DNA from 2 places in the Bacillus sp. 41-22 genome. Region 1 is predicted to be linked to the other one. Evidence: predicted binding sites of a transcription regulator. Region 1 holds the regulator's gene; the other holds the start of a gene.
The links. The regulator LexA, encoded in region 1, represses DNA repair genes until DNA is damaged. The targets are predictions, from matches to a motif close to CGAACATATGTTCG.

Region 1 (3,431 bases):
AAAATAAACCAGTAGTAAAAGACATACCAACAGATATGTCTGAACTTATCGCTAACTATATATTGAAGCATAAAAGGATAGAAGCAACGAAAAATGAAAACTGGAAAGTTATTAAATAACAATTTTAACAAATAAAAAAAGATGGGCTATGCCCATCTTTTAATTTAATTTTGCATTATCCTGCTTTTTTAAAGCTTTTAATTTCGCCGGTGTAACGTCCGTGCCTTCTTCGTTAACGACTTTAATTCCTTTTAATTCGTTTAACATATTTTGACGAAATCCTTTTAAATATTGTTCACGAAGCGATTGGCGCTCACGTTGTTCTTCTTCAGTTAAGCCTTCAGCTTTTGCTTTTTTCGCTAAGAAGTTAATGCGTTCAATGAGTTCTTGACTTGGCATCTCGAATCCCCCTTCTACTCAAAACTGATTATTATCATACAATAGTTAGTCCTCTTTATCAAGCAATTGCTTTGTATATTCTACATACCTTCGATGTACAGTTGCTTTTGAAACATCATGACCAAAACCACGAAGTGTTGCTGCAATTTCTTCAAAAGTTAATTCATTCCGGCGCAAACGTACAATTTCCTCAATTGGCACTTCTTTTTTCTCACGTCCTACGCTTAAATGACGATTTTTCAAATTATTTTCTGGACGAAATCCTTTCTCCACTGCTCTTTGCATGCCACGTTTAATTTTTAAATTGTGGATCTTTCTTTGATACTCTTCAACGATCCCAATTATATTTAGCACCATCGAATCAGAATCTGAAAGCTGTAATTCACCACTATGTGTGTGTGTATAAACTTTTATCCCCTCTTTATGTAAACAATGCATTAATGCAATCTTTGCATTTCCTCTACCAAGACGCGTTTCATCTTGTATAAGTAGTACATCAACTTGTTCATCTCGAATTGTATCTAGCACTTCTAATATGCCATCACGTTCAATTGTATAACCGCTAGCCTGCTCCTCAATTACCTTTGTAACATCCATTTGATAGCGCTCAGCTAAATGCAATAATTCATCTTTTTGACGCAATAATGATGTTTCCTGTTCTTCTTTTGTTGTGCTCACACGTGCATAAATAATTGCATTCATTTTGAACCCTTCTTTCTCACTATATTTTCCTTATAGTGTATCATAAATTTGCCTTTCGTTCGAACTTATGTTTGTAGAATGTTTTTTCGCATGTTATACTTAATAATAAGAAAAATGAAAGAAAACGAGGTGTTAGAAAACATGGAAAAGTTAACGAAACGCCAGCAAGACATTCTCGACTTTATTAAGCTAAAAGTACAAGAAAAAGGATATCCACCTTCCGTACGTGAAATCGGTCAAGCAGTCGGCCTTGCTTCTAGTTCTACAGTGCACGGACATTTATCACGACTAGAAGAAAAGGGATATATTCGACGCGATCCAACAAAACCACGCGCAATTGAAATTTTAGGTGACAACCGAACGGAAACACAATCTGTTATTCAAGTTCCAATCATCGGAAAAGTTACTGCCGGTTTACCGATTACAGCAGTCGAAAGTGTAGAAGATCACTTCCCACTTCCAGCTAGTATCGTTGCTGGAGCAGATCAAGTGTTTATGTTACGCATTTCTGGAGATAGCATGATTGAAGCCGGTATCTTTGATGGTGATTTAGTTGTTGTTCGCCAACAACAGTCTGCATACAACGGTGAAATTGTAGTTGCTTTAACAGAAGATAACGAAGCAACTGTTAAACGTTTCTATAAAGAAAAAGATCATTTCCGTCTACAACCGGAAAACTCTTCACTAGAACCTATTATTTTAAAACAAGTGTCAGTTATTGGAAAAGTAATTGGCGTATATCGTGATTTACATTAAAAATAATAAAAAGAAGATAATTCCCTTATTTATATAGGTAATTATCTTCTTTTTATATTTTGATAGATTTCCGTTCATTCAAAAGAATGCGTTTCATTAATTATTAACGCGTTTCAATAGTAACATCTCCAGCAGCGGTTTTACCGCTAATCTTTTTACTACCATTACCAATCGTTATATTTTTATTGTCTTCATTAAAAATTGTCACGTCTCCAGCAGCAGTTTGCCCAGTTATAACTGCATCTTGTGGTTTTTCCAATAAAGTAATATCTACATCTCCAGCAGTTGAACTTACCTCTAAATCATATTTAGAATCATGATCAATAATATCTATATCCCCACTAGCCGTTTTTGCTGTTACTTTCCCTATGACTTTTTTAAAATTCACCTCACCAGCTTTTGTAGACCCCTCCACACTCTTTGCTGTTACATGTTTCAAATCCACTTCTCCGGCGAGTGTTTCAACACTTACGCGGTCACTTTTCACATTACTTATTTCTATTTGTCCAGCGGATGAATTTACTTTTATCTCTTGATAAGAACGTTCAGGTACTAATATAGTCAATGTAGGCGTTTGAAATCCGAAATTGTAAAATGAAAAATCAAATGAAACACCTTTTTCTATTTCCCCTATGATTTTTAATGTATCACCATCTTCAGCAATACGAATCTCCTGTTTACTTACGTCTCCTTTTTGCTTTACATAAAAAGAGGAATCAGGAGATTTTTGGACAACAATATCTCCAGCATCTAACTTAACTTCTACATTTTTTAGCGTTTCGTTTTTAATTACGTCCTCTTTATCTCCTTTCTCTGCAGTTTGTACTGCTTTTTCATATGTTTGTGAAATCCCTATTACTCCAATAATGATACAAGCGATAGCTACTAATAATATCTTTTTCATCATCTACTCCCCTTTTATCATTTTGAAGTTCCAGACTACATAGCGTACACATAATCTTTTAAACCACTTCGTACTATAATAAGCTACAATACATAACAACAAACCTACTCCGACAAACGTTATACTAACGAAAAGATCCAACCATATAAAAGTGCCCATAAATACTTTTACAATAACGAAAAATGGTGTCACTACACTAGCAATCCCACCGACCCAAAAGGAAAATATAAAAGCTATAATTGCAACTAACGGGCCTAACACAATAATAAAATTAAACAAACTAAGTCCAACCGCTGCCATGACAGCTCTTGTCACATTTGAAGTCGACGGATCTTTTTTCATTTCATCAAATCGATACATCGCAAGTAAGTCTTTCGCAATTACTTTCGGAGAGCCAAGTCCCTTTATTATTTCTGATTCAGTTTTCCCCTCTTCCATCCCAAACTGAAAGTGCTCTTCATAATCAAATAAAATATCTTGTCGCTCTTCTTCTGGTAACTTTCTAAGATGACTTGATAATTCTTTAAGAAACTGCTCTTTACTCATCCCATTCCACCCCTTCAATAATTTCTTGAACACCTTTAGCAAAATCACGCCACTCTGTTACTAATAAAGTAAGTTGCATCTCTCCTTGCTCTGTTAGTTGATAATATTTACGGGGCGGTCCTTC
Region 2 (3,431 bases), 190 kb from region 1:
TTGGTTTAAGCAAAGGAAGAGTTTTAGTGGTTACTCCAGGACGGATCGTTCGAAAAACGGTATTTAAAGAATTTGACTCGATTACAAATCCTGAAAATACATTTTGGTATAAGCGAAAGGTTATACTAGATCGAAGTAAATTTCCAAAAAGCTACTTATACCAAGGATTTAATAGTAAAGACGAAGAATCTAAACAACAAGTTTTAAGAAAGCTAGATCTCTCAGATATTGTAATTACAAATATCCATAAGATTGTTGGTAGCAGTGAAGAAGTTAATTTAAAAGAATTAGTAGATCGTGACTTCTTTGACATGATTATCATTGATGAAGCTCACCATGTTGCAGCAGATATGTGGCAAAACACCTTAGATTATTTTAATGCTTCTAAAATCATTAAATTAACCGCGACACCGTTCCGCAGTGATAACTTAAAGATTTCTACCCATGAATATGATCCGATTTTCGAATATACATTAGCAGAGGCAATAGAAGATGGGTTATTAAAAAATGTTGTAAAAGCAGAAGGGATTCCTGGGGAATTAAATTTTCATGACCCAGAAAGTGGAAAAGATTATTCATTAGAAGAAGCAAAAAAAATCCTAGGAAATGATTGGATTAATAGAACAATAGCCATGGATGAAATATGTTCTAAACAAGTAATCAATCACACAAAGGAAATTTTGGAATTAAAACGAAAAAGCTACCCGAATCATCAAGTTTTAGCAATTACATGTAATGATGACCATGCACAATTAGTTACAAAATGGTTTGAAGATTGTGGTCTTTCGTGTACTTATGTCAGTAGTCGATTATCGCCAGAACAAATTGAAATACGATTAAACGATTTTGCAAACGGCCAATATGATGTCATGGTAAATATCCAAATGTTAGGAGAGGGTTATGATAATCCTAATATCTCTGTAATTTCCATCTTCAGACCATTTAAAACTCTTTCCCCTTATGCTCAAGCTATAGGACGTGGATTAAGAAAAATATATAGTCAAGATCAACATGATGTAAACAATTTCTGTAATGTAGTATATCATCAAGAGCTCGGTCTGGAAAAATTATGGTATTACTACAAAACTCAAGAAGAATATGGACAAACATTAAAAAAACAGGCTGAAGATATTTCACAGCAAATGGCTTTTGCTTTTGATGAATTAGGCTTTGTAGAAAAAGAACCTGTTCTTGAAAAAATTCCTTCTGCTGATTTGGATCCGAATCCAGGTCTTGTAAACATAGGGTCTGTTAGCGCATACTCACCTAAAGGATTAGGAAAGCAAGATGCTTTCACAACAAATGGATATGAGCAATTTAAACATGCTACATATAGCTTGATTAGTGAAGAACAACAAATCATGCAAAGAAAAATTGACCAAGTTACTACTATGGAACGCGAAGGTTTAATTGATAAAGATGAAGCTGAACTTCTTATTAGCAATTTAGAAACCAAAAACCAAGATCAGCATAACAAAACTTTTGATGAATACCAAAGGTTAGTGTTAGCTGAAACAATCCGTAAAGATTTCACAAAATGGATGCATTCAAAATTAGATGACTTTTTCAGAACGTCCGTTCTAGAAAAAGAAGGTTTTGAGTTGTATGATGCAGAAAATACTATTGATAATGATCCTATAAATAATATAGGATATATTGTAAGGAACTTTAAACAAGGGTTATATAGTACAACAAAAAAACATTTTAGCTCATACTTACCAGAAGATTTTGCAGCTGCCAAAAAACGTTTCTTAGAAAAAATAGATTATTATTTAAATCAATACGGTGAAAAATAGTATTGGGAGGAATCCAAAATGATACAATGTGATACAGAAAGGAACCTTATCTACAAAGGTATGCATTACCTTGATTTAATAGCTAGCAATATACAAAAAGGCGGAAAAATATTAGATACATCTTTCCAAACAAACTCAGATGGATGTTTAATTGTCCATGTTACAACTGGCTATGTAGATTGCCTAACTAAAACGGTTGATGAACTAACTTATAAGGACGACTTACTTATTACTTGGAAACTAGTGACTTCTTATGAAGTTCATACAATATTCTCCAGAAAAATCTTAGATAGTTACCTTACAAAATCAAAAACAAATGATTTATGTGCTTCTTAAGCTGAAGCATAACTCAAGTAAATAACAACTTTTAGAAAAGCCCCTTCACGGGCTTTTCTTTTTACAGTAAAATAAGAACATACGTTTGTAATTTGAGCAATGGAGTGAAATGATATGCATAAAACACAGCCCTACTACACAACACAAATCGAAGACTATATTGAGAACCTTTTGCATTCCTTATCTATCTTTGTTCCAGAACAACTTGATATGACATTGATTGCTCAAAAGCTAAATATTTGGCTACATTCTGTCCCACTGGGAAGTCGTGCTATTTATAGAGGTGATTTACCGAGTATTATTATTGATAATCGAAATGCATCTTATTATCAATGGGAAGATTTTGGCCATGAACTTTGTCATGTTCTATTCCATGTAGGAAATCAACTATATATGTCAAAATTATTTTTAGATTATCAAGAAACAAAAGCTAAGAATTTCATGCTACATTTTTGTATTCCGACTTTTATGTTAAGGACATTAGACTTTCCTGAAACACAAAAAGAATCAATACACTTCATCGCAAAAACTTTCAATGTTTCGTTTCATCTGGCAAAACAGCGCTTATTACATTATGAAAATCAATTGTTAGCTGCTCATCTACAAACTATTTTTCCGCAAATATGCTTAATTACATAATAAAAAATATACATAGCATTTAGCTTATTTTATGTAAAATACTTCTAACATTTTTTATAATTTATTCGAATTAATTTTATATAATGGTTATTAATAAGAGGAGGAATTCCTATGAAAACCGCAATCTACCTACGTAAATCACGTGCCGACCTCGAAGCCGAAGCACGCGGTGAAGGCGAAACTTTAGCAAAGCACCGCTCTACCCTGCTGAAAATTGCCAAGGAAATGAACTTAAATATTTTAGCTGTCCGTGAGGAAATTGTTTCTGGTGAGAGCTTAGTGAAACGCCCTGAAATGTTGGCGCTACTTGAAGAAATTGAAGATAACAAATATGATGCTGTTCTTTGCATGGATATGGACCGTTTAGGTCGTGGTGGTATGAAAGAGCAAGGAATCATTTTAGAGACGTTTAAACGCTCGAATACGAAGATTATGACACCAAGGAAGACTTATGACCTTAATGATGAGTGGGACGAAGAATACAGCGAATTTGAAGCGTTTATGGCACGTAAGGAGTTAAAGATTATTACACGCCGTATGCAACGCGGCCGTATCGCAAGTGTAGAGGCTGGTAATTACCTCGGTACCCATGCGCCTTATGGTTATGATATCCACCGTTTAAATAAGCGAGAGCGTACGTTAACGATTAATTCAGAAGAA

Region 2: a site for LexA is predicted at 2,207-2,220, ahead of LCF45_RS18710 (ImmA/IrrE family metallo-endopeptidase). Genes of this name have one in related genera too.

Annotation. Positions count from the first base shown of each region.
Region 1 is NZ_CP084035.1:3,491,320-3,494,750, forward strand. Features, by position in the region: gene LCF45_RS17770 (bifunctional metallophosphatase/5'-nucleotidase) at 1-119, shown strand, start outside; gene LCF45_RS17775 (DUF896 domain-containing protein) at 160-399, opposite strand; gene LCF45_RS17780 (YneB family resolvase-like protein) at 445-1,101, opposite strand; gene lexA (transcriptional repressor LexA) at 1,243-1,857, shown strand; gene LCF45_RS17790 (DUF4097 family beta strand repeat-containing protein) at 1,961-2,764, opposite strand; gene LCF45_RS17795 (DUF1700 domain-containing protein) at 2,765-3,307, opposite strand; gene LCF45_RS17800 (PadR family transcriptional regulator) at 3,300-3,431, opposite strand, start outside.
Region 2 is NZ_CP084035.1:3,678,496-3,681,926, forward strand. Features, by position in the region: gene LCF45_RS18700 (DEAD/DEAH box helicase) at 1-1,796, shown strand, start outside; gene LCF45_RS18705 (hypothetical protein) at 1,815-2,132, shown strand; gene LCF45_RS18710 (ImmA/IrrE family metallo-endopeptidase) at 2,247-2,771, shown strand; gene LCF45_RS18715 (recombinase family protein) at 2,883-3,431, shown strand, end outside.